Regions from separate parts of the Fictibacillus enclensis genome, predicted to be linked through region 2. Evidence: a T-box and tRNA genes for the amino acid it is inferred to sense, from the RefSeq annotation. Region 2 holds a T-box; the other holds one or more tRNA genes.
What was found. The T-box of region 2 lies ahead of thrS (threonine--tRNA ligase). A T-box ahead of a tRNA ligase gene usually reads a tRNA of that ligase, here a tRNA-Thr.
Positions count from the first base shown of each region.

Region 1: it encodes a tRNA-Thr, which carries the amino acid that the T-box ahead of thrS (threonine--tRNA ligase) is inferred to sense. The anticodon was not compared.

Region 1 covers NZ_CP126109.1:818,667-834,315, reverse strand. Annotated here, with positions in the region: gene lepB (signal peptidase I) at 1-142, opposite strand, end outside; gene QNH15_RS04495 (PrkA family serine protein kinase) at 318-2,213, opposite strand; gene trmL (tRNA (uridine(34)/cytosine(34)/5-carboxymethylaminomethyluridine(34)-2'-O)-methyltransferase TrmL) at 2,634-3,107, opposite strand; gene QNH15_RS04485 (amidase domain-containing protein) at 3,180-4,067, opposite strand; gene QNH15_RS04480 (methylated-DNA--[protein]-cysteine S-methyltransferase) at 4,151-4,690, opposite strand; gene queG (tRNA epoxyqueuosine(34) reductase QueG) at 4,751-5,896, opposite strand; gene QNH15_RS04470 (B3/B4 domain-containing protein) at 5,985-6,647, shown strand; tRNA gene QNH15_RS04465 (tRNA-Leu) at 7,069-7,153, opposite strand; tRNA gene QNH15_RS04460 (tRNA-Leu) at 7,186-7,274, opposite strand; tRNA gene QNH15_RS04455 (tRNA-Cys) at 7,289-7,363, opposite strand; tRNA gene QNH15_RS04450 (tRNA-Gly) at 7,382-7,456, opposite strand; tRNA gene QNH15_RS04445 (tRNA-Gln) at 7,462-7,536, opposite strand; tRNA gene QNH15_RS04440 (tRNA-His) at 7,543-7,618, opposite strand; tRNA gene QNH15_RS04435 (tRNA-Trp) at 7,623-7,696, opposite strand; tRNA gene QNH15_RS04430 (tRNA-Tyr) at 7,726-7,809, opposite strand; tRNA gene QNH15_RS04425 (tRNA-Thr) at 7,890-7,965, opposite strand; tRNA gene QNH15_RS04420 (tRNA-Phe) at 7,974-8,049, opposite strand; tRNA gene QNH15_RS04415 (tRNA-Asp) at 8,073-8,148, opposite strand; tRNA gene QNH15_RS04410 (tRNA-Met) at 8,152-8,228, opposite strand; tRNA gene QNH15_RS04405 (tRNA-Val) at 8,386-8,461, opposite strand; tRNA gene QNH15_RS04400 (tRNA-Glu) at 8,531-8,605, opposite strand; tRNA gene QNH15_RS04395 (tRNA-Ser) at 8,622-8,712, opposite strand; tRNA gene QNH15_RS04390 (tRNA-Asn) at 8,719-8,793, opposite strand; rRNA gene rrf (5S ribosomal RNA) at 8,805-8,920, opposite strand; rRNA gene QNH15_RS04380 (23S ribosomal RNA) at 9,231-12,169, opposite strand; rRNA gene QNH15_RS04375 (16S ribosomal RNA) at 12,388-13,935, opposite strand; gene QNH15_RS04370 (nucleotidyltransferase-like protein) at 14,211-15,077, opposite strand; gene QNH15_RS04365 (YgzB family protein) at 15,186-15,554, shown strand; gene perR (peroxide-responsive transcriptional repressor PerR) at 15,576-15,649, opposite strand, start outside.
Region 2 covers NZ_CP126109.1:3,297,933-3,313,581, forward strand. Annotated here, with positions in the region: gene QNH15_RS17325 (DUF1294 domain-containing protein) at 1-105, opposite strand, end outside; gene rplT (50S ribosomal protein L20) at 175-534, opposite strand; gene rpmI (50S ribosomal protein L35) at 571-774, opposite strand; gene infC (translation initiation factor IF-3) at 800-1,303, opposite strand; ribosomal protein L20 leader region at 1,369-1,491, opposite strand; gene thrS (threonine--tRNA ligase) at 1,865-3,796, opposite strand; T-box leader at 3,872-4,097, opposite strand; gene ytxC (sporulation protein YtxC) at 4,151-4,990, opposite strand; gene QNH15_RS17355 (amino acid ABC transporter permease) at 5,099-5,755, opposite strand; gene QNH15_RS17360 (basic amino acid ABC transporter substrate-binding protein) at 5,782-6,543, opposite strand; gene mqnC (cyclic dehypoxanthinyl futalosine synthase) at 6,725-7,831, opposite strand; gene QNH15_RS17370 (glucose-1-dehydrogenase) at 7,982-8,770, opposite strand; gene QNH15_RS17375 (GRP family sugar transporter) at 8,786-9,637, opposite strand; gene dnaI (primosomal protein DnaI) at 9,753-10,691, opposite strand; gene QNH15_RS17385 (replication initiation and membrane attachment family protein) at 10,706-12,076, opposite strand; gene nrdR (transcriptional regulator NrdR) at 12,170-12,631, opposite strand; gene QNH15_RS17395 (cytosolic protein) at 12,707-13,102, opposite strand; gene speD (adenosylmethionine decarboxylase) at 13,191-13,574, opposite strand; gene QNH15_RS17405 (glyceraldehyde-3-phosphate dehydrogenase) at 13,885-14,922, opposite strand; gene coaE (dephospho-CoA kinase) at 15,056-15,646, opposite strand.

The sequences.
Region 1 (15,649 bases), 2.5 Mb from region 2:
TTTCGATCGTAGGCATCATTGATTCTCCATAAACAACGTACTGCTCAAATAAAAAGTTTTTTATTAGCAACGCTAGAATAAGTGCAATTCCAATGGCTTTGATCCAATCCCATAATTGGCTGCTCTTCTCCCTGGAACTCATCCTTTCACTTCCTTTTTGTTAGCGTATAGTATTAATTTACCACTATAGTTTATCATATTACAAGGTATTCTCCTCCTGTTTGGTTTTTATTCTTATGTGTAATGTGTTCTGCTCACAACCTTTTTAAAGATAAAAAAACGCATCCCATTTTTACAAAGGGATGCGTTTTTTACAGTTACCGGTTTAACAGGCTTCCTACATATCTCAGGAGTTCATTCGCTGATGTCGTATTATACCCATGCTCATCCACGAGACGGGCGATTACTTCATTCACCTTTTTCAGTTGTGCTTCATCCGGTGTTTTTGAGGATGTTGTAATCTTTACCACGTCTTTTAGGTCAGCAAACAGCTTTTTCTGAATCGCTTCTCTTAACCGTTCATGAGAATTATAATCGAATTTCTTTCCTTTTCTGGCATACGCTGATATTCGGATCAATATTTCTTCCCTGAAGGCTTTCTTGGCATTTTCAGAGATCCCGATTTGCTCCTCAATGGATCGCATGAGTTTTTCATCCGGGCTCATTTCTTCACCTGTGAGCGGATCTCTCAGCTTGTTTTTGTTGCAATAAGCTTCAACGTTGTCGAGGTAATTGTCCATCAGTGTCTTGGCAGACTCCTCATAAGAATAAACAAATGCTTTTTGAACCTCTTTCTTGGCAATCTCGTCATATTCTTTTCGGGCAAGAGAGATAAAGTTAATAAAGCGTTCTTTATCCTCTTTCGTAATGGACGCATGATGATCCAGTCCATCCTTCATCGATCTGAGCACATCCAGTGCGTTGATGGAAGTTATCTCTTTGCGGATGATGGCAGACGAAATCCGGTTGATGACATACCGCGGATCAATGCCGCTCATGCCTTCATCGGCAAATTCTTTTTGAAGATCTTCGAGATCAATATGATTATAACCTTCCACGATTTCACCATCATACAGCCTCATTTTCTTGATGAGGTCCATGCCCTGCTTCTTGGAATCCATCAAGCGGGTAAGTACCGAGAAAATGGCCGCCACCCGAAGCGCATGAGGAGCAATATGAACATGGGACATGTCACTTTCTTTAATCATTTTTTCATAAATGCGTTCTTCTTCCGAAACCCTCAGATTGTAAGGGACACCCATTACGATAATTCTCGAATGAAGAGCTTCATTTTTCTTGTTGGCGATAAACGAACGGTATTCCGATTCATTGGTGTGGGCCACAATCAGCTCATCAGCCGAGATAAGGGCAAAACGTCCTGCTTTAAAGTTGCCTTCCTGCGTTAATGATAAGAGATGCCAGAGGAATTTTTCATCACACTTCAGCATTTCCTGGAATTCCATCATCCCCCGGTTGGCTTTGTTCAGTTCTCCGTCAAAGCGGTAAGCGCGGGGATCCGATTCTGAACCGAACTCTGCAATGGTGGAAAAATCAATGCTGCCGGTTAAGTCGGCAATATCCTGTGACTTCGGATCGGACGGACTGAACGTTCCAATCCCTGTCCGTTTATCCTCGGAAAAAAAGACTCTCTCCACTATTACATCTTCAATGCAATTGCCATATTCCTTTTCAAGCCTCATAGTGTTCAACGGGGAGAGGTTGCCTTCAATTCGAATGCCGAATTCCCGGTAAAAATCGTCTCTCAAATGATGCGGTATGAGGTGCAGCGGATCTTCGTGCATCGGACAACCTTTAATGGCATAGACTGCCCCTGACTCTGTTTTCGAATAATCTTCCAGACCCCTCTTAAGCATGGTGACAATGGTGGATTTCCCTCCGGAAACTGGCCCCATCAGCAAAAGTATCCTTTTTCTCACGTCCAGCCGTTTGGCTGCAGGATGGAAATACTCCTCCACCAGCCGCTCGATTGAATCTTCAAGTCCAAAAATCTGGTTGTTAAAAAAGTTATACTTCTTGGTTCCGTTCACTTCCTCTATTCCAGCATCTTTAATCATATTATAGACTCGGGAATGAGCGGACTGAGCGACATAGGGACGTTCCTTTAAAATCTCAAGGTATTCTCCGAAGGTACCTTCCCAGGCAAGACGCCTCTCTTCTTCACGGTGCAATTGGATTTTACCTAAAATATCCATGTGTACCCCCTTGCGTAGTGTTTGCATCCTTCGTTTGTTAATCTACTTTATGCGAGGATGTCCCCAATCATTCAACTTGTTTTATGAATTTCGCAGGATTGCCGTATTGCCACAGAATTTAATGAATGATAGTGGTTTTAGTATGGGTATGATACGAGTTGAAGAAATAGTCTTTTCTTTTTGTGGCTGTGTTTGCCGTTGTACGATGACAGCGGTTTCGTTATAATAAAGGAAGATACGGAACCATTACACCAAAAGGAGGAGACCGCATGAGTTTTATCCTGATATTAGGAGTTATGCTTACGTTCTTGACCGCCATTTTCACTGCGGGATACAATGATAATCCTGGAGCCAAATAATCAGTACATATAAAAAAACGCCCCGAGCCCGGGACGTTTTTTTATTTATTTCACCAGCAGCTTATGTGAGCGCCGGAAAACCTTGCTGGCGCAATGCTTCATAAATTAAGATGGCGGCTGTATTGGAAAGGTTCAGCGACCGGATGTTATCATTCATCGGCAGCCTGAAACAATATTCCTCGTTTGCCTTCAATAATTCATCCGGCAATCCGGTTGTCTCCCGGCCAAATACAAAAAAGTGATCCCTGGCCGGCGCGCTGTAATCCATATCGGTATACCGCTGCTTTCCAAACTTTGTAATATAGTAAAACAATCCTTCCGGAAACCGTTCAAACAGTTCTTCCAGCGAATCATAGTAATGAACATTTACATGTTCCCAGTAATCAAGACCTGCACGCTTTAGCTGTTTGTCATCCGTTGAGAAGCCAAGCGGCCGGATCAGATGCAGTGAAGTGCCTGTTCCCGCACATGTACGGGCAATATTCCCTGTATTCGCCGGGATCAGTGGCTGATAAAGAACTACATGTAAACCCAAAACTCTCACCTCGTATACTAATATCTTCATTATTATAGCACTTTTATGAAGAATTAGCCCTGAGGTGGAACTTTACGTAATATGAAAGAACTTATATTTAATTTTCGGAGTATAAGCCGTAGAGTCTTCATACCTCCAATACCTCATCCGGCTGTCCGTGGAATGGGCATTTACCAGCGGCTCGCCCGAAGAATCCTTCCCCACGACAATGGTGGTATGCTGCCAGTGACCGTCGCCGTCAAAATCATAGCAAATAACATCACCCGGGATGAGCTGGCTCGCAGAGGATTTCTCCCTCGCCTGGAGGGTTGCCTTTGATCCGCTTAAATACCACCGCATGGCGTTGGCCACTGTCCAACTGTAGCTCCAGTCATGATACTTAAACCACCACCCTTTGGAACGTGTCCCGTGATGGGCCATGGGAATGCCTCCCCCCGCATGAAGGCACTGGGAGATATAGTTTGTACAATCAACATCAAATGACTTGTAAGCTGGATTGTAGGTATTCCACCATCGCTCGGCATACCGTACCGCTGCAAGCCGATCGTACGAATGCTTTCGCGGTTGAGGCGGATCCGTTTCCCTTTCGATCTTCACTTTTTCTTTATGCTTCCCTTCAGGATTCAGCAGCTGGTCGCTGATCAGCACGTCGTCTTTAAACACAGCCCGCCTCTGCTGGATCCACTCCTCAACATAAAAATCGAATCCATGCCGGATTAAATTGCTGAAGTGAAGTACATAATCCACCTGTCTCGTATCATTAAAAACCGAATGCCTGAGAACCTGCGCCTCCACATTATTATTGACAAGAACCGCATTCCTTTCATGCAGTGCCTGTTTTTTCCTTGCAAAGCTTTCCCTTTCCTCCATCGGAAGCTGAACACTATCACTCCAGTTCTCATTGACCATCCAGTCGGTCAGCTTTTGGACATAAAATTTGAGATGTTCCAGCCAGTTCATATGGCACCTCCACTGCTGCAAAAGTAACGTACTATTACCATATGAATCAGAGCCAAAAAAAAAGAACCGTCATAATAAACGGTTCAGGAAGACTTAGGTATAAAGTTTTGAAGCTCGATGTTTAAAAGAAGCTCTTTTTTATCCAGACCCCCGCCGTAACCGACCAGGGCACCATTGCTCCCTACCACACGATGACAAGGAATAATGATCGGAACTGGATTTTTATTGTTTGCACTGCCTACAGCTCTTACTGCTTTGGGTGCACCAATTCCTTGAGCAATGTCTTTATAGGAACATGTGGCACCATAGGGAATTCCCTTAAGCTCCTCCCACACTTTAATCTGAAAAGGAGTGCCATATAAATCCAAAGGAATAGTAAACTGTTGGAGATTCCCGCTGAAATAACTCGCAAGCTGATCAACAGCCGGTTTGAGTTCTTCCGGTGAATGGATCAGTTCCCCCTTAAGATAGTGCTTTGACATCCAGGATTGAAGGGATGGTAAATTTTCTTCAAGGCTCCCAAAGTCAATCCGGCAAATGCCGTTTTGTGTAGTGATCACAGTCAGGGGGCCAATGGGGCTATCCATTTCCTCGTAAGAGAATAAGGTTTTGATATTACACATAAAAATCCCTTCTTTTATTTTCTTGGTTTCTATACTAACGGACATGCAGTTGCGATGCGATTAGTGTATGCCTTGATTTTGAATCATTTGAAGGCCTTTGTTGATCTCAGCTGCCACATTTCCGTCATTTTCTTGTTCTTTCGCCGAAATAAGCTCGTTTTCCGCCGCCTCTGAGCCTATTTTACCGAGTGCCCAGGCAGCGGTTCCGCGAATAACGGGCCTTTGGTCCTCCTTCATGAGCTGCGCCAAATCTCCGACAGCACTGGTATCCTTAAAATGGGCAAGCGCAATGATGGCATTTCGTTGAATCGGCTTTTTCCCCCTCCAGGAACCAGACACATGGCCGAACTTCTCCTTGAATTCCCGGTTGCTCATCTTCAGTAGCGGCTTTAATAAAGGTTTTGCAATTTCAGGATCCGGCTCCATTTCGGGATGAAGGTGAAAATCTTTTCCTTTATTTTTAGGGCAGACCGTTTGGCATGTATCACAACCATACAACCGGTTGCCGATCTTTTCACGATATTGATCAGGAAGAAAATCCTTAGTTTGTGTTAAAAAGGCGATGCATTTGTTCGAATCGAGCTGTCCCCCTTGTACGAGAGCGCCCGTAGGACAAGCCTCCACACAGATGTTGCAATCTCCGCATTGGTCTGTGATGGGCGTATCAGGCGGAAGATAAACCGTCGTCAGCATCTCTCCCAAATAAACATATGAACCAAACTCCGGCGTAATGGTTGCGCAATTTTTTCCGCTCCAGCCAATTCCGGCACTTTCTGCCACCGCACGATCAGACAGTTCGCCGGTATCCACCATCGACACAGAACGGGCATACGGGGCTTTTTCAGCGATAAATGCTTCCAGCAGCCTTAATTTCTCACGCAAAATATGATGGTAATCCACACCCCAGGAAGCTCTGCAAAATATTCCTCTTCTCGCTTCCCTTGTACTTTGTGGAGCATCTTTCATCCTGGAAGGATAAGCAAGAGCAATCGAGATGATGGTGTTCGCTCCCTCAAGCAGCAGCTGGGGATTCGTCCGTTTCTCGATATCTTTTTCTTCGAATCCAGATTGGTATCCGTGGTTCTGCTGTTCCTTAAGCCTTTCCTTCAGTTCCGCAAAGACATCCGCGGCAGCAAACCCAATCTTGTCGATACCAATTGATTTACTATATGCAAGGAGTTCTTCTTTTAACTGGGCGCCTGTCATGACTGCACCTCCTTTCTCCTTAAATGGATGATTTCATCTATGGTAAACTAACTATAAAATACAGCTATAAGATAAGGGTGAAAAGTTGATGATTAAACTGGCAGAGGACATAAAAAAGCTTGTTCCTTCCTTTAAAATGGGCGTAATACTATATCATGATATCGTGATTGAAGAATCACCGCAAATGCTAAAAGGCAGATTCCAATTATTTCTTGAATCCCTGAAACTAGATGCTCTTGAAAAGGCTGCGGCCGACCACCCGGGTATACAGGAATGGCGTCAGGTCTTCAAAAAGCTTTCCATGGATCCGTCCCGCTACAGACCTTCCTCTGAAGCTCTCCTGCGCCGTGTATATGGCGGCAAGGACGTAGCACTGGTCAATTCGGCCGTTGACGTAAATAACTTCTTTTCCCTTCAATATGGTATACCTTTAGGGATTTATAATGCAGATGGGGTCCATGGAGACGTTGAAATTAAAATAGGAGCTCCTGGAGATCAATATGAAGGGTTAAACGGTCGTTTAATGAACATGGAAGGGAAACTTCTGTCAGCAGACGAAAACGGCGCATTTGGAAGCCCTATCGTCGATTCCAAACGCACCATGACAGGAGAACAGGTCAAAAATGCCCTCCAGCTCGTTTACCTCAGACCCTCCATGGCGGACGATGAGGCCCAAAAACTGCTATCAGCGATCGAGAAAATGTTTGTTCAAATCAACGGCGGTTCCTCTGAATCCTATCTCATCCAATAAAAAAAGCGCAGGACTTCATTTAAAACGAAGTCCTGCGCTAAAACCTACAACTGCCTTGATACCAATATAGTCAGCGTGTATTAAAAATATGACAACCTTCCATTACTTTTTATGAAATCAAGAACATAAAGGTCCGCAAATATTGAAACACTCTGTTCCACTGATTGTCGTTTCTGCCCCTATTGTTCCGATTGGATATTGCTGGTCCAATGTAATGGAGAACGTGAAAGTTGGCTGGCTTAGGGCAAACATATTTATGTTGTTTCTTATTCATCAACCATCGATCACTCTTTCAAATTCGTTTACAACCAGTACATTCAAACAATGAAAGATGGGAGACGGCATATGTGAGGTAAGAAGATTGTCCATTTAAGCAAAAAAGACTCCTTACAAATGTAAGAAGTCTTTGATAGTTATGTAATGGTACCGGTGGTCGGGGTCGAACCGACACTCCCGAAGGAACACGATTTTGAGTCGTGCGCGTCTGCCAATTCCGCCACACCGGCATGTGAAAAGTAAAGCTGGCAGTGTATTTAATTGGTGCCGAGGGCCGGACTCGAACCGGCACGGTAGTCACCTACCGCAGGATTTTAAGTCCTGTGTGTCTGCCAATTCCACCACCCCGGCTGGGTGGTATGTAGTGGAGGCGGCAACCGGATTCGAACCGGTGGATAAGGGTTTTGCAGACCCTGGCCTTACCACTTGGCTATGCCGCCATTTAAAGATCATATAATTGGAGCGGAAGACGGGATTCGAACCCGCGACCCCAACCTTGGCAAGGTTGTATTCTACCACTGAACTACTTCCGCATATATGGCTGGGCTAGCAGGATTCGAACCTACGAATGACGGAGTCAAAGTCCGTTGCCTTACCACTTGGCTATAGCCCAATCATATGGGGCGACCGATGGGAATCGAACCCACGAATGCCGGAACCACAATCCGGTGCGTTAACCACTTCGCCACGATCGCCATATGGCAGGGGCAGTAGGAATCGAACCCACACCAAAGGTTTTGGAGACCTTCGTTCTACCTTTAAACTATGCCCCTAAATCAAAATAAATGTGCTAAAAATTAGATGGTGGAGGGGGACGGATTCGAACCGCCGAACCCAAAGGAGCGGATTTACAGTCCGCCGCGTTTAGCCACTTCGCTACCCCTCCATGAGAGACAAAACCTATTTTAATACATATCCATGTATTCTTCAAGAGGAAATTTCTTACACTTTGAACAAAAAGGATAGTGGTGCCGGCTAGAGGACTTGAACCCCCAACCTACTGATTACAAGTCAGTTGCTCTACCAATTGAGCTAAACCGGCGCCAAAAATGGTGGCTCGAGACGGAATCGAACCGCCGACACGAGGATTTTCAGTCCTCTGCTCTACCGACTGAGCTATCGAGCCAAAACTTCTTATTAAAGATAAAATGGCGGACCCGACCGGGATCGAACCGGCGATCTCCTGCGTGACAGGCAGGCATGTTAACCGCTACACCACGAGTCCATTTGGTTGCGGGGACAGGATTTGAACCTGCGACCTTTGGGTTATGAGCCCAACGAGCTACCAGACTGCTCCACCCCGCGATGATATTAAGGTTACGGACGATGTGTCCGAGTATGAGGAACTCTTCCTCTACCAGTATTTTCTTTGAAGTGTATGCGTCGAGTTTACTCGCAGCTTAATCGTGCTGTAGCGCTCGTTGCTCCACCCCGCGATGATAATCAATATATTAAGATAAAATGGTGGAGGATGACGGGTTCGAACCGCCGACCCCCTGCTTGTAAGGCAGGTGCTCTCCCAGCTGAGCTAATCCTCCGAAAGGTTTATATGTATAAGTTTTTTTCTTCGAAAAAAACATGGTTGTTTTCATTTTCATGAAAAAACTTGGTGACCCGTACGGGATTCGAACCCGTGTTACCGCCGTGAAAGGGCGGTGTCTTAACCGCTTGACCAACGGGCCGTATGTTAAGTAATTATGGCGGAGAGCAAGGGATTTGAACCCTTGATACGCGGTTAACGTATACACGATTTCCAATCGTGCTCCTTCGGCCACTCGGACAGCTCTCCATATAATGGCTCCACAGGTAGGACTCGAACCTACGACCGATCGGTTAACAGCCGATAGCTCTACCACTGAGCTACTGTGGAATAATATATATGCCCGGCAACGTCCTACTCTAACAGGGGGAAGCCCCCAACTACCATCGGCGCTGAAGAGCTTAACTTCCGTGTTCGGTATGGGAACGGGTGTGACCTCTTCGCTATTGCCACCAGACATATATCGGTTTGTGATCAACGGCGATTTGCTTCGTCAGCTTCACTCCTCCTCTTCCTCATGTACGGTAAGTACACTCCGGAGAGTCGTCGTTTTGCTTCCTTGAATCTCTTGTCGCTGACAAACCTTTTGTTTTTGAGGCATATTCCCTCAAAACTAGATAACTTCATCCAAACTTACTGATAACGTCCAGCTTCATGAACCATATCCTCGAGGTCGTTTCGTCCCTTCCGACGAACACCAAAACCGTGTTCTTGTCAGGGTCTCCAACGCTTGTCGGATATAAGCGGTTCATTCCGCTTTTGTTTTTAAGGATAAGCCCTCGACCGATTAGTATCTGTCAGCTCCACGTGTCACCACGCTTCCACACCAGACCTATCAACCTCATCATCTCTAAGGGGTCTTACTCACTTGACGTGATGGGAAATCTCATCTTGAGGGGGGCTTCATGCTTAGATGCTTTCAGCACTTATCCCGTCCACACGTAGCTACCCAGCTATGCCCCTGGCGGAACAACTGGTACACCAGCGGTGTGTCCATCCCGGTCCTCTCGTACTAAGGACAGCTCCTCTCAAATTTCCTGCGCCCGCGACGGATAGGGACCGAACTGTCTCACGACGTTCTGAACCCAGCTCGCGTACCGCTTTAATGGGCGAACAGCCCAACCCTTGGGACCTACTTCAGCCCCAGGATGCGATGAGCCGACATCGAGGTGCCAAACCTCCCCGTCGATGTGGACTCTTGGGGGAGATAAGCCTGTTATCCCCAGGGTAGCTTTTATCCGTTGAGCGATGGCCCTTCCATGCGGAACCACCGGATCACTAAGCCCGACTTTCGTCCCTGCTCGACTTGTAGGTCTCGCAGTCAAGCTCCCTTGTGCCTTTACACTCTGCGAATGATTTCCAACCATTCTGAGGGAACCTTTGGGCGCCTCCGTTACGATTTAGGAGGCGACCGCCCCAGTCAAACTGCCCACCTGACACTGTCTCCGAACCGGATCACGGTTCCAGGTTAGAATTTCAATACAGTCAGGGTAGTATCCCACCGACGCCTCCATCGAAGCTGGCGCTCCGACTTCTCAGGCTCCTACCTATCCTGTACAAACTGTACCAAAATCCAATATCAAGCTGCAGTAAAGCTCCATGGGGTCTTTCCGTCCTGTCGCGGGTAACCTGCATCTTCACAGGTACTATAATTTCACCGGGTCTCTCGTTGAGACAGTATCCAAATCGTTACACCTTTCGTGCGGGTCGGAACTTACCCGACAAGGAATTTCGCTACCTTAGGACCGTTATAGTTACGGCCGCCGTTTACTGGGGCTTCAATTCAGAGCTTCTCCCCTAAGGGATAACCCCTCCTCTTAACCTTCCAGCACCGGGCAGGTGTCAGCCCCTATACTTCGCCTTGCGGCTTCGCAGAGACCTGTGTTTTTGCTAAACAGTCGCTTGGATCTATTCACTGCGGCTCTCTCGGGCGATAAACCCTACCAGAGCACCCCTTCTCCCGAAGTTACGGGGTCATTTTGCCGAGTTCCTTAACGAGAGTTCTCCCGATCATCTTAGGATTCTCTCCTCGCCTACCTGTGTCGGTTTGCGGTACGGGCACCTCTTTCCTCACTAGAGGCTTTTCTTGGCAGTGTAGGATCAGGGACTTCGGTACTGTAATTTCCCTCGCCGTCACAGCTCAGCCTTCACGATTGCGGGATTTGCCTCACAATCAGCCTAACTGCTTAGACGCGCATTTCCATTCGCGCGCTCTCCCTACCTTCCTGCGTCCCCCCGTCGTTCAAACGGAAAGGAGGTGGTACAGGAATTTCAACCTGTTGGCCATCGCCTACGCCTTTCGGCCTCGGCTTAGGTCCCGACTAACCCTGAGCGGACGAGCCTTCCTCAGGAAACCTTAGGCTTTCGATGGACAAGATTCTCACTTGTCTTTCGCTACTCATACCGGCATTCTCACTTCAAAGCGCTCCACCAGTCCTTCCGGTCTGACTTCACCGCACTTCGAACGCTCCCCTACCACTGTACCTGACGGTACAATCCATAGCTTCGGTGATACGTTTAGCCCCGGTACATTTTCGGCGCAGAGTCACTCGACCAGTGAGCTATTACGCACTCTTTAAATGGTGGCTGCTTCTAAGCCAACATCCTGGTTGTCTGGGCAACTCCACATCCTTTCCCACTTAACGTATACTTTGGGACCTTAGCTGATGGTCTGGGCTGTTTCCCTCTTGACTACGGATCTTATCACTCGCAGTCTGACTCCCGCGGATAAGTCTCTGGCATTCGGAGTTTGACTGAATTCGGTAACCCTGTGGGGGCCCCTAGTCCAATCAGTGCTCTACCTCCAGGACTCTAGCCGCGAGGCTAGCCCTAAAGCTATTTCGGGGAGAACCAGCTATCTCCGTGTTCGATTGGCATTTCACCCCTACCCACACCTCATCCCCGCACTTTTCAACGTGCGTGGGTTCGGGCCTCCATTCAGTGTTACCTGAACTTCACCCTGGACATGGGTAGATCACACGGTTTCGGGTCTACGACAACGTACTATGGCGCCCTATTCAGACTCGCTTTCGCTGCGGCTCCGCCTTCTCGGCTTAACCTTGCACGTTATCGTAACTCGCCGGTTCATTCTACAAAAGGCACGCTGTCACCCGTTAATGGGCTCCAACTACTTGTAGGCACACGGTTTCAGGATCTCTTTCACTCCCCTTCCGGGGTGCTTTTCACCTTTCCCTCACGGTACTGGTTCACTATCGGTCACTAGGGAGTATTTAGCCTTGGGAGATGGTCCTCCCGGATTCCGACGGGGTTTCACGTGTCCCGCCGTACTCAGGATCCACTCAGGAGGGAACGAAGTTTCAACTACAGGGCTGTTACCTTCTTTGGCCGGCCTTTCCAGACCGCTTCATCTACCCCGTTCCTTTGTAACTCCATGTAGAGTGTCCTACAACCCCAGAGGGCAAGCCCTCTGGTTTGGGCTGTTTCCGTTTCGCTCGCCGCTACTCAGGAAATCGCATTTGCTTTCTCTTCCTCCGGGTACTTAGATGTTTCAGTTCCCCGGGTCTGCCTTCTCATATCCTATGTATTCAGATATGGATACCATCCCATTACGGATGGTGGGTTCCCCCATTCGGAAATCCCCGGATCAACGCTTACTTACAGCTCCCCGAGGCATATCGGTGTTCGTCCCGTCCTTCTTCGGCTCCTAGTGCCAAGGCATCCACCGTGCGCCCTTTCTAGCTTAACCTTTAACACGATCGTAAGATCGTTAAAAATAGTACTAAATCAGCGCACAACTAATGAATTAGTTGGCTTGTTTGGATGTTTCGTTATCTAGTTTTCAAGGAACATGGCCACAACAAATGTGTAACCTTATTATGAATTGAAAGAAACGATGTTCTTTCAAAACCAAACAAAAGCTCAGAGTAAGATTCATGAGGCACCTGAGTGCTCATGTCTCCATAGAAAGGAGGTGATCCAGCCGCACCTTCCGATACGGCTACCTTGTTACGACTTCACCCCAATCATCTGTCCCACCTTCGGCGGCTGGCTCCAAAAGGTTACCCCACCGACTTCGGGTGTTACAAACTCTCGTGGTGTGACGGGCGGTGTGTACAAGGCCCGGGAACGTATTCACCGCGGCATGCTGATCCGCGATTACTAGCAATTCCGGCTTCATGTAGGCGAGTTGCAGCCTACAATCCGAACTGAGAGTGGCTTTTTGGGATTGGCTCGGCCTCGCGGCTTCGCAACCCTTTGTACCACCCATTGTAGCACGTGTGTAGCCCAGGTCATAAGGGGCATGATGATTTGACGTCATCCCCACCTTCCTCCGGTTTGTCACCGGCAGTCACCTTAGAGTGCCCAACTGAATGCTGGCAACTAAGGTCAAGGGTTGCGCTCGTTGCGGGACTTAACCCAACATCTCACGACACGAGCTGACGACAACCATGCACCACCTGTCACTCTGTCCCCCGAAGGGGAAAGCTTGATCTCTCAAGTGGTCAGAGGATGTCAAGACCTGGTAAGGTTCTTCGCGTTGCTTCGAATTAAACCACATGCTCCACTGCTTGTGCGGGCCCCCGTCAATTCCTTTGAGTTTCAGCCTTGCGGCCGTACTCCCCAGGCGGAGTGCTTAATGTGTTAACGTCAGCACTGAGGGTGGAACCCCCCAACACCTAGCACTCATCGTTTACGGCGTGGACTACCAGGGTATCTAATCCTGTTTGCTCCCCACGCTTTCGCGCCTCAGCGTCAGTTACAGGCCAAAAAGCCGCCTTCGCCACTGGTGTTCCTCCACATCTCTACGCATTTCACCGCTACACGTGGAATTCCACTTTTCTCTCCTGCACTCAAGTCTCCCAGTTTCCAATGACCCTCCACGGTTGAGCCGTGGGCTTTCACATCAGACTTAAAAGACCGCCTGCGCGCGCTTTACGCCCAATAATTCCGGATAACGCTTGCCACCTACGTATTACCGCGGCTGCTGGCACGTAGTTAGCCGTGGCTTTCTGGTCAGGTACCGTCAAGGTACCGGCAGTTACTCCGGTACTTGTTCTTCTCTGACAACAGAGCTTTACGACCCGAAGGCCTTCATCGCTCACGCGGCGTTGCTCGGTCAGACTTTCGTCCATTGCCGAAGATTCCCTACTGCTGCCTCCCGTAGGAGTCTGGGCCGTGTCTCAGTCCCAGTGTGGCCGATCACCCTCTCAGGTCGGCTACGCATCGTCGCCTTGGTGAGCCGTTACCTCACCAACTAGCTAATGCGCCGCGGGCCCATCTGTAAGCGTCAGCCGAAACCGACTTTCAAAAAAGAAGCAGGCGCTTCTCGTTATCATCCGGTATTAGCTCCGGTTTCCCGGAGTTATCCCCGTCTTACAGGCAGGTTACCCACGTGTTACTCACCCGTCCGCCGCTAAATCAGAGGAGCAAGCTCCTCGTCATTCGCTCGACTTGCATGTATTAGGCACGCCGCCAGCGTTCATCCTGAGCCAGGATCAAACTCTCCAATAAAGTGTTTGATATAGCTCTTAATGTTTAAAAATAAGAAATTGATGGGATTGTAAAATCCCTGACTTACTCTGGCTTTTGTTTGGTTTTCAAAGAACATTTTGTCGATGCCGCTCGTTTTGGCGACTTTCTTATGATAGCACCTTTGACGAAAGGTGTCAACCACTTTTTTGCTTTGTTTATTTCGTTTATTTGCCGCGTCGTTTCAGCGACAAGTAGTACTATACCATGTTAGTTAGAAAGTGGTCAACACCTTTTTCGAAAAAAGTTGTTCTTTTTTAGAATTTAGTGGTGTAGTGGCGGTGATACAAGTGTTTTCCCTTGGTTTCCTGCCTGATCACATGGATGATTCCCCTTTCGATCAGGTGTTCAAGAAGGACGGTCAGGTCAATAGAATAATCGGCCACCTCATGATGCTCCATTAATTCGGCAACAGACCATTCGTTTTGTTCCTGAAATACGCTCAGCAAATGTCCGGCGCCAAGCTTTGTTTTGGAACTAATGGAGAACTCGCTGGCAATTAAGAGAAGTTCGATCCTTTTTTCAATCGGTTCATTCCCGGTAATAAGTTCTTCATATAGTTTGTAAATTTGGGGCTCAATCACCTTCACCTGATTCCAGACCGTAATTTCCGGGTGAAATCCGCGTTCGATCACAGCCAGACGGGCCAGGTGATGCAAGGCATGCAGAATATGGTTGAATGAATCAAGGTACTGACTGCTGTGGAACAATTCCTTTCCATCGGAAAAACGGCGGAGCAGCTTGCCGAACTCAATGGTTATTTTCTTGGATCGTTCCGGTACGGGAAACTTGTCCAATCGGTCACGAAGCTCCGTAATATATTCGTTTCGGTTAAATAGAACTTTTCCGTTTACAACCCAATCAACCACACGGCGGTTCGAACCCAGAAGAAGCCATTGGTTCAGCTGATCTTCCGTTACAATATGTAAAGCTGCGATTTTATCACCATATTCGTAATGTTTAACGCTCCATGGTTTTTCCCCTTTTGTCACAATAATAAAGAGGATGCTGTCAAAGTTGTCCGTTAATGGGCTAAACGGTTTATTGCTTTCGATTAACAGTACTCCCAATGTGTTTTCGTTACTTGCCCTTTCCTGATAAAGCGGGCGTAACAAGTCTTCCATGCCTTCAACTCCCGTTCTGATTTCGGTCTCCAACCAATTCAACGCAAGGTCTGAAAATCCTTTCTTTTTTTCCAAGTCCTTGTATACTGTAAGTTAGGAGGGACAATCATGATAAAATATACGAGCAAGATTAATAAAATACGTACGTTTGCTCTAAGTCTTGTGTTTATCGGAATTATTATTATGTACGCCGGCCTGTACTTCAGAAGCCATTTTATACTAATGTCATTATTTATGTTAATTGGATTTCTTGCAACCCTCGCCAGTGCCGGAGTTTATTTTTGGATCGGAATGATCTCAACCAATGCGGTTCAGGTGGTCTGTCCGAACTGCAATAAGATAACAAAGGTTCTGGGGCGAGCGGATGCCTGCATGTCCTGCAATCAGCCATTGACACTTGATAAAAATCTCGAAGGCCTTGAATTTGATGAAAAATACAACTCCAGACGCGCAATGAAACAAGCATCAAAAAAATAAGCTGAATCCAGCCAAGCTGGTTCAGCTTATTTTTGTTTTATTGGTTCTGCATTCCGGGCATGTACCGTAGATCTCCATGCGGTGATGGCCAACAT
Region 2 (15,649 bases):
GCGCTTTTCAGGAGTGCGCCACTTTCTCGCTTTTGCCGCTTCTTTATCATGATGCATCAGCCAGAAAGCGAGCACATTGACCACTATCAAGTAAATATAAATCATGGAATAAATCCTTTCTGTTACAGCAAAAGCCATTTTCTAGTTTTAGAAAATGGCTTTTGGGTGCTTAACTTATGCGTTTAGGCTGTCTTTTGCTTTAGAAGCAAGTTCAGCGAATGCTTTTTCGTCTGTAACTGCGATTTCTGCAAGCATTTTACGGTTGATGTCGATGCCTGCAACTTTAAGACCGTGCATTAAACGGCTGTAAGAAAGACCGTTTGTACGAGCTGCCGCGTTGATACGAGTGATCCAAAGTTTACGGAAATCACGTTTCTTTTGACGGCGGTCGCGGTATGCATACATAAGAGATTTGAAAACTTGCTGTTGAGCAACTTTAAATAACTTATGTTTGGATCCGAAATAACCTTTAGCTAATTTTAATACTTTTTTACGACGACGACGTGACACATAGCCACCTTTTACTCTTGGCATTTTAAAACCCTCCTAGATATATACGATCAGTTATTATTATTTCTTCTTGTAAGTCAATAGTGTACGGATACGTTTGTAGTCTCCGCTTGTAACAATCTTCGCTTTACGAAGTTTACGTTTCGCTTTTGTAGATTTGTTAGCGAACAAGTGGCTTGTGTACGCGCGTCCACGCTTAAGTTTACCTGTTCCAGTCTTTCTGAAGCGCTTTGCAGCACCTTTATGTGTTTTCATTTTAGGCATGATTGGATTCCTCCCTGGTAAGTAATTATTTTTCGGTTGTTGGTGCTAAAATGAGGAACATGCTTCGGCCTTCCATTTTAGGTCGGACTTCGATCGTAGCAACGTCTTCACATTCTTTAGCAAGTTTTTCAAGCACAGTTTTACCGATTGAGGAATGCGTAATCGCACGGCCCCTGAAACGAATGCTTGCCTTCACTTTATCGCCTTTTTCAAGGAACTTACGCGCATTTTTCAGCTTCGTATTAAAATCATGCTCCTCAATCGTTGGGCTCAAGCGAATTTCTTTGGTCGTAACAATCTTTTGATTCTTACGGGCTTCTCTTTCTTTCTTCTGCTGTTCAAACTTAAACTTGCCATAGTCCATAATTCGGCATACTGGCGGTTTTGCAGTTGGAGCAACAAGCACAAGATCAAGATTAGCGTTTGCCGCAATATCAAGAGCTTCATGACGTGTTTTAATCCCTAGCTGGCTGCCATCAGCCCCGATAAGTCTTACTTCACGAGCACGGATGCCCTCATTGACAGACATGTCCTTACTAATAGTAAGTCACCTCCAAGAATTTGTGTGAGTCAGTTCCACTCAGCGTTTTGTAAACAAATAAAAAAGCGTCGGCGCATACTGCACCCACACTACCTCAATCATCTCTGAAAGTTCGGTTGACCAGCCAACTGCTTTTGCGTTGAACAGGTGAGAAGCGGGTGCTTCTGCTTTGATTCGAAACTCAACTATTTAATTACCTAAGTTAATATACCATTGACAAGCACCACTTGTCAACTGACGATCTTGTTTTTAACAACAAAAATTATTTTACAGCATATCGGAGAGTTTGGCAAGGAGTATCTTTTTAAAAAGCTGCACACCCATTGAGGGGGTTGATCTTCGTTACAAGTGACTCGCTTTCCGCGGGCGGGCGCTGAGCCTCCTCGTCGCAAGCTCCTGCGGGGTCTCATCTGTCCCGCTTATCCCGCTGGAGTCTCGCCACCTTGCACTTCGATCAACTAATCAATGAGGCACTTAAAAAATTCCTCACGCCAGTAAATTTAGAAGGACAAAAAAAGAACTGCGAATCACTTCGCAGTTCTTAAAATGTTAGCCTCTTTTGTTTACTTGTGCCAGGATGCTTTCTTTGAATGACTCAAAAGCTACGGTTTCGGACTTTTGCTCTCCGTATTTACGCACGTTCACGGTCTGGTCGGAAATCTCCTGATCACCGAGTACGAGCATGTACGGGATTTTCTGCATTTGAGCTTCACGGATCTTGTAGCCGAGTTTCTCATCACGGTTGTCCACTTCCACACGGATACCTTCTTCAAGCAGCTCTTCGCTCACCTTTTTCGCATATTCTTCGTGTACAGAAGAAACCGGAATGATTTGAACCTGTACCGGAGCCAGCCATACAGGGAATGCTCCCTTGTATTCTTCAATCAAGAAGGCAACAAAACGTTCCATCGTGGAAACGACACCGCGGTGAATAACGACTGGGCGGTGATCCTTACCGTCACGACCTTTATACGTGAGGTCAAAACGCTCAGGCAAATGGAAATCAAGCTGAACAGTGGACAGCGTTTCATCTTTTCCAAGCGCTGTTTTCACCTGTACATCGAGTTTCGGGCCATAGAACGCCGCTTCGCCTTCCGCTTCAACATAATCAAGATTCATGTCTTCCATTGTTTCTTTGAGAAGCGCCTGAGCTTTTTCCCACATCTCGTCATTGTCCACGTATTTCTCTTTGTCTTCAGGATCGCGGTAGGACAGACGGAACTTGTAATCCGTAATGCCAAAATCCTTGTATACTCGCTGAATAAGTTTTACCACACGGATGAACTCATCCTTCAATTGGTCCGGGCGGGCAAAGATATGAGCATCATTCAGTGTCATGGAACGGACACGCTGAAGGCCAGCCAAAGCTCCGGACATTTCATGGCGGTGCATGGTTCCGAGTTCTGCGATACGAATTGGCAGATCGCGGTAGCTGTGCATGCTGTTCTTAAACACCATCATATGGTGCGGGCAGTTCATCGGACGAAGCACGAGCTGTTCGTTATCCATTTCAATCGCAGGATACATATCTTCCTGATAATGATCCCAGTGGCCGGAAGTTTTATAAAGCTCTACGCTTCCAAGGTGAGGAGTGTACACATGGTCATAACCAAGCTTTACTTCAGTATCCACGATATAGCGCTCAATGATGCGGCGGATGGTTGCTCCCTTAGGCAGCCATACTGGAAGACCTTGTCCGATTTTTTGAGAAATCGTAAAGAGATCCAGCTCTTTCCCAAGCTTACGGTGATCACGCTCTTTTGCTTCCTGAAGATAAACCAGATGCTGATCGAGCTCTTTTTGAGTTAAAAAGGCTGCGCCATAGATACGCTGCAGCATTTGATTGTTGCTGTTTCCACGCCAGTAGGCACCTGAAATGCTCATCAGCTTGAACGCCTTGATTTTTCCTGTGGACGGCACATGCGGTCCGCGGCAAAGATCAAAGAACTCACCCTGTTCGTAAATGGTAATGACTGCATCTTCCGGCAGATCACGGATCAGCTCCAGCTTCAGGGGATCATCCAACTTTTCATAGATGGCCAAGGCTTCTTCCCTGCTGACTTCCCTACGGACGATCGGTAGGTTTTCGCTGACAATCTTTTTCATTTCTTTCTCAATTTTCGGAAGGTCTTCCGGAGTTAAAGCTTCCGGCATATCGATGTCATAATAAAATCCATTTTCGATCACGGGACCAATGCCGAGTCTCACGTCTTTGTACAGCCGTTTGATCGCCTGAGCCATCAGGTGGGCCGTGCTGTGCCTGGTCATTTCAAGTCCCTCAGGGGAATCCTGGGGAACGATTTCAATCGATGCATCTTGTTCAATCGGACGGGTAAAATCATATAAAACTCCGTTGACTTTTCCTGCTACTGATTTTTTCTTCAGGCTTGAACTGATGGAGTCAGCCACTTGCTCGGAAGTAGTTCCTTTCGGATACTCACGAACAGAACCATCTGGAAATGTCAGTTTAATGTCTGCCATGGTTAATCTCTCCTTTTTTTACAATACAGTATGCACGCTAATGATTAATTAAAATACAAAAAACACCCGTCCACAAAAAGGGACGAGTGTTGTACTCGTGGTTCCACCCTTGTTCCGCGGCAAAATATGCGGCGGCACTCGGTCAAGATTTAACGGCTTTGGGCCGTCAGCGACTACTCCTGTTTTTCACCGCTGAAGTTCAAAGGGGGTACAACATTTTTCCGTGTTGGAATGCTTTCAGCCTGGGCATTCCTCTCTATAAACCGTAAAAAATATCACATGTCCTTATCTTTACTCATTTTTGTATCCAATTGATACCTCCATTATAGGCAAGCAGCCCCTCAAAATCAAGAGCTAACTTTGTCGGTTGATCCTGCCATAAAAGGCATGAAGCGGTTTTTTAATCAATCGTTCCTGGAAAATATTCTGCAAGGTATGTACCATGCCATGATTTTCATCTTCCAGATACAAATGAAGGATTTCCGGAGCAAGACCGATAATCGGTCCCAGAATTTCTTGATCCAGATCTAATTCCTGTGTCAGAACAAGGGCTCTTTCATGCATAAGCTCCAGCATTTTTTTGCTGTACAGCCGGTAATGATTGTCATACAGCTTGAATTCACCGTCATAAGCGACATGAATCTCATCCGTAAGATACGGCTGACTCCCCGCACATTTTCGCAGCTGCTCAACAAATGCCTGATAATCCAGCTCCAGCTTGTATTCATCGATCGCACATTCCACATACACCTGGAGCAATTCGAAGTAATCCTTAAGCCGGAATTGCAAAAAAGACTCGAACGTGAACGACAGCTCTTTCTCTGACAGGATTTTTCTCCAGGCATCCCTCATATGGTAATCACAAGTGTCCAGCTCCCTGACCACCGGCACATCTTCCCGCTCCTGTTCAATAAACTCTTTAACGATTGCTGCAATTTCCCGCTGCTCCTGAGCGTCGGTAAAATAAAAAAAATGCTCGATAAAAAAAAGGATACGGGATTCCTCCACTTTTTTTCGGGTATATGCGGCCATGACATCTGCGGCACTTTCCAAATCATATGTTGTGTCCAGCACCAAGGAGTGGTTCCTGCATTCTACAAAGGAAGGTTGAATGTTGAGTGATTTCGCCATCTGCTGCAGTTCCTTTTGTAATTGGTAACACGTTTTTTGATCTGCAAAAATAAGTTCTGCCAACCCTGTCCCTCCCCTAAACACTCGATGATACACTATATGGGACAACGTCGTGAAAAATGAACCCTTTTCAAAGAATATTAAAAAACAGCAGGTTTCCCTGCTGTTTTTTTAGTCAATAGCAAATTTCCGTTCAATAAAGTTCAACAAATGGGTCAGCGTCAACGTAAGGATTAAATAAATAAACGCAACCGTTAAGAAAGGCTCCCATGGACGGTAGTATTCCCCCATCATCGCTCTTCCCCAATACATCAGCTCTTCTGTTGCAATGATCGCCGCAAGGGACGAATCCTTAATCAGCACAATGAATTCATTGCCAAGCGGAGGAATCATGCGTTTGGACGCCTGGGGTATGATAATATGTCTCATCGTCTGCCGGTGGGTCATACCCAAAGAACGAGCCGCTTCTGTTTGTCCTTTATCAATCGATTGAATCCCCGCCCTGAAAATTTCTGCAATATAGGCGGCTGCATTAAGGGAAAGAGCGGTAATCGCAGAAATAAGAGCAACCGGGGGCTTCATAAACAGCGGCATGACCGCAAAGTGAATAAGCAATATTTGTACAAGCAGAGGAGTTCCCCGGAAAAAATTAATGTACCAGATAAATGGCTGGCGGAGAAAGGCGTTGGAAGACATTTTTCCAAGAGCGATCAATAGCCCCATAATGGTTCCAATCACGATGCTCGCTGCCGAAATTTCTATGGTAATCAATGTGCCTTTCAGAAACAAAGGCATGTATTTTTCAATCAGATCAAATTTAAAATCCATCTGTGCCTCCGGTCAATGTGTCAGGTTTATTTTTTCAATGCATCCAGGTTCGGTTCTACTTTAAACCATTTTTTATAGACCTTGGAGTAGGTTCCATTGTCAATGACCGTTTTTAATGCTTTATCAATTTTTTTCTTATTCTCGCTTCCTTTCGGGAAAGCAATGCCATAGTATTCAGACTCAAAGTTGGTTTTGTCATTCACCACTGTCAGTTTTTTGTCCGGATTATTTTTGGCGTATTCATCTACCACGGTGTTGTCTGCCACCACAGCATCCACTTCTCCGTTCAACAGGGCCTGGATAGCCAATACGTTGGTTTCATATTTTTTCACATTGGCGTCGCCCTTGCCGAATTTCTTTTCAAGCGCGTCCTGTCCGGTCGTTCCGTTTTGAACACTGACTTTCTTTCCTTTCAGGTCATCCACGCCCTTAATGGGGGAACCTTCTTTGACCAGGATTTTGTTGATGGATTCAAAATATGGAGAGGAGAAATCATAGGTTTGTTTTCGTTTGTCATTGATTGTGATGGCGGAGATGCCAGCCTGTACCTGTTCACTCTTGAGAGAAGCAAACAATGGCTCCCAGCCTGTATTTTTCAGTTCGTATTTCAGCTTTGCTTCTTTCATGACGGCTTTAAGCAAGTCTGCGTCAAACCCGACGATTTTCCCGTCTTTCAAATACTCAAACGGTGCATAAGCTGCATCTGTCCCCACCACCAGTTTTTCGTTTTTGCTTCCGCCTTCGGATCCGGATGTTGACTGGCTTCCACAGGCAGCCAAAGCGAGCATACTCAACAATAATAAAAATAAAATGACTTTTTTCAATCTTTTTCCCCCTTAATATATGTATTCTCTTCTATTATAACAAAATTATTAAAAATGAGAATATTCCCATAATTATTTAGGTAAATATGTCGTTTACAAACAAAAAAGCCCGGCCCCTTTGCTAAAAGGCCAGGCTTTTGGTTCATTAGTTTTGCATCACAAAATCTTTTTCGGCGGTTTCTTCTCCATCAAACACACGCAAGGTTTCATACTTCGTATCGCGCTGGGCCGGAATCTTGCCGGCTTCACGAATCAAACGCAGGGTCAGGTTCGTATTTACTTTATGAGTGGTCCCCGCTGCAGATACCACGTTTTCCTCCATCATCGTGCTTCCGAAATCGTTGCAGCCGTAATGAAGGGACTTCTTGCCCACTTCAGGTCCCATCGTAACCCAGGAAGACTGGAAGTTAGCAATGTTATCGAGGAACAGGCGGGAGATAGCCACGTTTTTCAGATACTCTCTTGGTGACGTCTTTTCCCCTTTTAAGTTGGTATTATCCGGCTGGAACGTCCATGAAATAAAGGCAAGGAAGCAATTGGTTTCATCCTGCGCATCACGTACCCGCTGCAAGTGCATCGCCCGTTCTTCAAAGGTTTCACCAAAGCCAATAACCATTGTAGCCGTGGAATGAAGGCCGACTTTTTTTGCCGTTTTCATGCACTCCATCCATTCTGTCCAGGACCCTTTCAACCGGCTGATTTTTTTTCTCGTCCGGTCATCCAGTATTTCTGCTCCTCCACCCGGAAGGGAATCGAGCCCTGCTTCTTTCAGCTCTTTCAGTACTTCCTCAAGAGTTAGGCCGGAAACTTCAACCATCTTCCAGATTTCTGCCGGTGAAAAAGAGTGCATTGTAATATCAAAGCGCTTCTTAATGTTGCGAAGCAGGTCAGTATAATAAGAGAATGGAAGGTTCGGATTGGTTCCTCCCTGCATCAGGATTTCTGTACCACCGACATCAATGGTTTCCTGAATCTTTTGGAAGATCACATCATCATCCAATACATAGCCTTCCTCGCTTCCCGGCGGGCGGTAAAACGCGCAGAAACGGCAGTATGTATCACAAAAATTCGTGTAATTGACGTTTCTCCCGATTACAAAGGTCGTAATGGGTTCGGGGTGCCAGCGTTTCATGATCACGTCGGCCGCTTCTCCCATCTTTTCCACTTCATCACTTTCATACAGAGCAACCGCATCTTCGACGGTCAAACGTTTGCCATCCAGTGCTTTTTGCAAAATCGCATCAATGCTCATCTATATTACCTCCAGTTACGGAACATCTTATGTAGCATTCTATAATCCTATCATAGTTTTATGAAATTTGTGAAGCAAACAAACAGGCTGCTTACCTTCATAAAACAAGAGCCCCCTGATCAAGGGAGCCCAATTTATTTCTTATGTGGATTATCCTCTTCCTGCCTGGAAGGAAGGATACAGTGTCATTCCCCCGTCAGCAACAAGTGTATGGCCCGTTACATATTTGGATTCTTTTGAAGCGAGCCAAACAGCCACAGAAGCGATTTCCTCAGGTTCTCCGATATATCCCATTGGAATTAGTTTTTCCACATCTGCCTTTTTACCCGGATCCGCAAATTTTTCTGCGTTGATGGGTGTATTAATTGCACCCGGCCCGATGGCATTTACTCTGATTTTCTTTGGGGCATATTCCATGGCAAGGGTTTGGGTCATTAATTTTACTCCGCCCTTGCTTGCTGCATAGTGGACAAAATGCGGCCAGGGAATGATTTCATGGACACTTGACATGTTAATAATATTGCCCTGGATGTTATGTTTCAGGAAGTAATCGATCGCTTCCCGGCAGCCGAGGAACTGTCCAGTAAGGTTGGTGGAGATGACTTTGTTCCAGTCATCAAGTGAAAGTTCATGTGATGGAACTTCATTTTCAATCCCCGCATTATTGATAAATACATCCAGTGTACCGAACGTCTTCACGGTTTCCTGAATCATTCGTTTAACATCTTCCTCTTTTGTTACATCAGCCTGAACCCCGATGGCTTCGCCTCCAAGGTCTCGTAGTTCCTGTAAAAGCTCTTCCAATTCCTTTCCTTTGTCACTCAGGTAATTGATGACAACTTTCGCTTTTTCTTTTGCAAACCTCTGCGCGCATGCTTTTCCGATGCCAGTGGTTGAGCCTGTAATAACAACAACTTTGCCTTCTAAATCTGTAAACATAACTTCATCCGCTCCTTAAGATTTTGTGAATCCGAGCATAACGCCGCCCGCAATAATGAGTAAACATCCTGCAATAACAAATATAACCTGCCGCTTCGACTTCTTCTCCTTCAGGATAAAAATCCCGCCTAGAGTAGAAATAATGATCCCCGTCTGGGATAGCGAGAAGCTTGTCGCCACACCGATTTGGGGCAATGAAAGCAGCAGAGTAATATTTCCGGTGCTCCAGATCAGTCCCGTTATAATGTTTCTTATCGCAAATTTATTAAACGGTTTCCCTGTGAACGTCAGAAGTAAACCGCCTACAAACATACCTCCCGCCTGGGGAAGTATGGCTTCCCAGCCTCCGATTTTAAACCAGTTGACAATCACCACATAGCCAACATAGCCTGCTGTTGAAAGCAGGAGAATAAGCAAGCCCTTTTTGGTGTTTCCCCCTCCATCGTCATTGCTTTTATCCTTAATGGAAGTAAAAACAGCACCCAAAATAATAACCACAATCGCAATAATGCCAACAATAATTTCAGTTTTTGTTTTCCACTCATGAAAAACGAGCACCCCAAACAGGGTGGTTCCAAAAAGCTGCATTCCGGTAGAAAGAGGAACAGCCTTGGCCACTCCGAGGTGGTCAACACTCGCAAATTGGAAGCGCTGGCCGACAACCCACAAGGCACCGGATATCACGCCAACCGTTAAGACAAGTGTATTTATATCGGGAGACACGATAAAAAACGTAATGATGGAGAAGACCAGGGCGCCGAGCGTCATGCCCAGGGTCTGGCTGTAAGAATCTCCCCCCAGTTTTTGACTCACCAGCACAATGCTTCCCCAGCAAACCGCGGTAACTACTGCTAAAAGTATTCCCATATTCATTTCCTTTCTTTCTGCTGATTCTATAGGTAGTAGTATTAGCATCTTCCCGAAGAATCATCAGTTCAAACAAAAAACCTTTGCCAATGATTGACAAAGGTTTGCTTGCTCTTTATTGTAAGGATCTAAAGTTTTTGTCACCGCCAATAAAAATTGGAACAGTAAGATGGCGGATCCGTTCCATGATTCGTTTTCCCTTTGCCTCCTCGAGGCCCCCTTTTTGAGAGTAGGAAAAATGCTCTTCCAGCATCGAAAAATCATAATTAGAAGAATATAAGGTCGGCAGACGTTCCATCATGCGGTATTGCAAAATCACTCCGATAATTTCGTCTCTGACCCAATTGGTCATGTTTTCGGCCCCGATATCATCCAGCATCAATACAGGAACGGTTTTCAACAGCTCCATTTTCTCATTGAATGATCCATCCGAGAGACTGTTTTTCATCTCCCGAAGAAATTCGGGTGTATGCACCAATAGCGAAGGAATCTGACGCTCTGCCAGCCGGTTTGCAATCGCACCGAGAAGATACGTTTTTCCGACGCCAAATTTACCGTAAAAATAAATGCCTTTGCATTCCTCGCCAGCTGCCACTTTTTTTACAAATTCAGCAGCTGCCCCAATTGCCTCTTTCCGGTCTTGATCAATACTGTGCAGGCGGTCGAATGAAGCTTTGAGAATATCCTTTGGAATAAAATAACTTTTAATTAATGCTGTCATCGATTTTTGCTTTTCATCCTGCTTTTTCAGAAAGCATTTCTCATAAAAGATATCAATCTGATTTTTCTCCGCAGTCAGCACAGGCTGGTAGCCCTGCATCAAATTCGGGCAACGTTCCAGGCCCGGGCAGTTGGCGCATTGATGCCTTTCTTTGGAGTACTCATACAGCTTGGTGAGCCCTTTTTCCAGGTTAACTTCATTGATGCCAGGGTTGGCCTCCATAAAAGAAGCGACATACGGATCTTGGAGTACCTGCTGCTTAATACGGTCAAGCTGTCTTCTAAGCTGGTCGTAACCTTCCATCTTTTTTACAGCGTCAGTAATGGATTCCAATGTTGATCCCCCCTTTAAATATCTTTAAGCAAGTTTTCCAGCCATTGCTGATTTTGCTCTTCTTCTTCGTTGATGTTCGGACTGGAATTCTCTGCTGGCACATTCTCGTCCTTAAGCCAGTCTGGCAGCCTCGGTGCCTTTCTTTGTGATGTATTTCGTTGAAAGGACGTATTTTTCCGTTCCTGCCAGTCTTTGTATTTCTTTTGCTCGGAACGGGCCAGCGCCATGGCTTCAGGAACTGTTTTCACTTTTTTTCTCGCCCAATGGCTGGCGATTTTTTCGACAAATGACCGGGTCAGCTTAAGATCGTTGGTTTTTAATACATAATCGATCAATACGTTCACAACACCCGGTGTCAATTTTTGCTCGAGAATCAGGTAGCTGACAATATTCAAGTCGGCTTCGGCCGGCCTTGTTCCTGATTGATGCTCGAGGAGCTGATAAGGAGAAACCTCTTCAAAGTATTTTATCATTTTCTCTTCTTCCGAAACAGGCTCGGCACTGACGGTTTTCAAACCTTGCGGCTGAGTCCGGAGGGCCATTTGCGGAAGCTGGTTATTGTTTTCAATCCGGTACCATTTCTGAACCTCTTTCCGAAGATTTTCTTCGGTCAGTTCCCCGTGGATATGGTAGGCACTCTGAATTTGCCGGCTCATTTCCAGTGGCTCCATCTGGTACACATAGGCCAGCTTCACAATCGCTTCCCGGATCGCAGGCGTAATCACCTCTTTTGGAAGTATAAAGCTGGAAATGCTGGAAACCAGTAAATCAAAATCAAATTCCTCTGCCGAAATTTGCAACGTTCTGCCAGGCATTCGGTCTGCCAGCCTGCCGTTGGCACCTTCTTGTATTTCCGAATAGGTGCCGGCGGTCATCTCCGAAGGATGAAGGGAGGCAAATATGTCGCTGAACGATGCGGTAACCTCTTGATATTCATCCACTTCTGTTTCTTCCTGCAGAAAATGATCTCTCATCTCGCAATACTTCGTTTTCCCCAGCCGGTTGTACAAATAGATATTCAGCACTCCATCGTTGAAAAAAGCAGCCGGAGAAAGCGGAGTCTGCAATTCATACAGAAAAAACTTTGATTCATTTTCTTCTCTTTTATATGTTTTCAGCAAGCCGATGGCTTCGAGCTTCTTACGTGCTGCTATAATGTCTTTCAATGAAAACTGGGTGACATTCATCAGACGCTGATGGGTTTGGGGGTTCTCAACCTCCATCTCCGCATCGCACCAGAATGTCATATATAAACTATAGGCAAAAGCCCCTATTAACGGCTGGTACAGCATGGTCAATACTTTGCGGTCTACATCATGAAGATAGCCGCTAAATTGAACCTCATATGTATCCACCGGGACAATTTCTTTCCAGTGTACACTCATGGTTCTCACCTTTCAAAAAGAATTTCTGTTGTTGCAGAGGATTTAGGACCTTTCGATAAAAAAAAGCGTAAAACCGGTTCTGTCTTACGCAGGTTAATGCTCGTCTTTTTTTATTAGGTCCTTTAGTTCCTGAATAAATACATTAATGTCCTTGAATTGCCGGTAAACGGAAGCAAATCGGACATATGCTACTTCGTCCGTGTCTGCCAAATAATCCATGACTTTTTCACCGACTTCCTGGCTGTTTATTTCAGATGCCCCCTGGTTCCGGAGATCTTTTTCTATATTATCCACAATATTTTCAAGTACCTCCAAGGGAACAGGACGCTTTTCACACGCTTTAATGAGTCCGCGGAGAATTTTTTCCCGGCTAAACTCCTCCCTGGTACCATCTTTTTTTACAACAATGAGCGGTATTTCTTCAACGGTTTCAAATGTGGTAAATCGATAGTTGCATGATTCGCATTCACGTCGACGGCGAATCGATCTTCCTGAATGAACGGGTCGGGAATCAAGCACTTTTGTACCGTTATATTGACAGGACGGACAACGCAATGCAGATCAACTCCAAAAATTAATGTTCCTCTACTATAATTCTATCTTAGACAAAAGGAAGGCGGGTGACAAGAATTAATTGTTTTCCATTAAAGATGTTCCGATATATTCGAGCTTTCCTTTTAGTTCTTCGGTTACATTGGCAATGACTTTTTTACTGTATCCAAAGTCGACGGGAAGGGCAGATTCGGTGGACACATTGAAATCGATGGCTGTGCGGTATGGTCTTAGCGTGGTTGCGGTTACAACAACGAACGCTTTTCGGGGGGAGGTCACTTGAAAGGAAAATTCGCCTCTTTCCTTGGATGAACCGAGCAGCTTATAATTCTGTTTCTGACGGACTAATTCTTCCAACGCATCCATGACGCTATTGCGGTTTGCCTTAAAATACGGCGTTCTGAGCAAGGGGTCATAATGTTTTTCGGAAGTTTCTGAATTATTTTTCAAAATGTTTTGCAATCGACGCAGCATGGTCTTCCTCCTCAGGGTTGTTACTTATAGAATAACATGTAAAAAAAGAGGTGCAAATTACACACCTCTTTTTCATTTAACTTTTTTATTATTGATTTGCGGCAACTTTATTTTTAACTTTGACAGGACCCATTCCACGCGGAACCTCTAAATTTTCACGGCTGTTTGCTTCCAATGCCTGTGAAATATAATCAGCAGCCACATTTGGATCAATTCGATCCCCACAAGTGTATACATCAATGCTTGCATAACCATGCTCTGGAAAACTGTGGATTGTCAGATGAGATTCTGAAATAATAACAACTCCGCTAACGCCGTGCGGTGCAAATTTATGAAAAGCCACCTCACGCACCTCTGCGCCTGCTCTTAAAGCAGCGTCAACAAATGTTTCTTCAATAAATTTCATGTCATTCAGCTTTTCACTGTTGCAACCCCATAGTTCGGCAATTACGTGTCTTCCCATTGTATCCATATTAGCATAGTCCCCCTTAAAAAATTTTCATGCCTTCAAGCATGCGGTATTGAACATCTACCACGGGGGAAAGTTAGTCCTAAGAGGTCCTAACCCTTTAAGTAGAATCCAACGCCTTGGTTTGCTTTATTTGAAGTTCACGAATCATAGTATACTTGTTTTATTTTTCATTTGCAATAACCTGATTCAATTTTTTCTCTGAATATTTTATATGAAAAGTATTCGCATACCTTAGACAAATTAAGTACCAGACCACACAAAAAAGAACAGCACCGAATGTGTCGGTGCTGTCAAAGAGACTCCCCTATGATCAGGAAGGTATCTTGATGTTTTCTTCTTGTTTAAGTCCTGCGGCAACCAAGCCCGCAAGATCGACGACACGGCAGGAATACCCCCATTCGTTATCATACCATGCCAGGACTTTTACTTTTCTATTCTCAATGACCATCGTGGACAATCCGTCAATTATCGATGAATTTTCGTTTCCATTGTAATCGACGGAAACAAGCGGTTCATCACTATAGCCCAGAATCCCCTTCATCGATCCGTTCGCAGCCGACTTCAGTACCTCATTGATCCTCTCTTCTGTTACCTCTGTTTTTAGATCAGCCACGAAATCCACCAGTGACACATTTGGCGTAGGCACTCGAAGCGCCATCCCATTAAGCTTGCCTGAAAGATGAGGAAGCACCTTGGCAATGGCTTTGGCAGCCCCTGTCGAAGTCGGGATAATTGATTGTCCGCACGCCCGCGCACGGCGAAGGTCTTTATGCGGGTTGTCAATATTCTTTTGGTCATTTGTATAAGCATGTACCGTTGTCATCATACCTGATTCAATGCCAAAATGGTCATCCAGTACTTTTACTACTGGGGCCAGGCAATTGGTTGTACAAGATGCGTTAGAAATAATATGGTGTTTATCCGGATTGTAATCGCTCTCATTCACTCCCATAACGATGGTTACATCCTCATCTTTTCCGGGAGCGGTAATAATCACTTTTTTAGCGCCGGCCTGCAAATGATAGCCTGCAGTTTCCTGACATTTAAATTTTCCAGTTGCTTCGATCACAAGATCAATCCCAAGTCCTTTCCAAGGCAGTTCCCTTGGATCACGGGAATTGAGCAGCAGAACCTTTTGCCCATTCACCATTAAGTATCCCTCATGGGCAGTGACTTCACCTTTATAAGCTCCATGGATGGAGTCATACTTTATCATATGTGCCAGCGTTTCTGGAGGATAACTGGCATTGATTGCCACCACTTCAAATTCATTGTTTTCCTCCATCATTTTTCGAAAAACCATTCTTCCGATTCGCCCGAGTCCATTAATCGCTACTTTTGCTTTCATGGTATGCTCCCTCCAAATATGTGTTATACTTTTATCTCTCTTTTGCTATGATTAGTATAGCATAATTGACCAAAAAAAGAACACTATTTTATAAAAACGGGCGAAAAAATAACCCTCTGCCTATAACAGAGGGTTAAATGATGTTCCATTCGTGAAGCTGGATCTCCACTTTATCTTTTAATTCTTCCAATGAACCATTGTTCATGATTACTGCATCGGCAAGCTGCACTTTATCCTTTAGCGGCATTTGCGCCGCGATTCTGCTCTTTGCCTCTGCTTCTGTATAGCCATCTCGTTCCATCAGCCGGCTTAATTGGGTTTCCTCATCCACAAAGACAAGAAGGGTCTGGTCTACCATATGCGTTAATTCGCTTTCAAATAACAGAGGAATATCCAAAACGACACATGGGCTCCCCTTTAAATGAGCTGCCGCCTCATTTTTCATTTCCAGCCGAACAGCTGGATGGACAATCCTGTTAAGCATCAGTCGCTTTTCCTCATTAGTAAAAACAATACTTCCCAGCTTTTTTCTGTCGATGTTTTGGGCTTCATCCAGAATATCTTTTCCAAAGTACTCCACGATTTTTTCATAGGCAGGATGGCCCTTCTCCACAACCTGACGCGCAATAACATCTGCATCAACAACTGGCAGTCCATAGCTTCGCAAAAGATTGGAAACTGTGCTTTTTCCACTGGCAATTCCGCCGGTCAGGCCAATAATCATTTG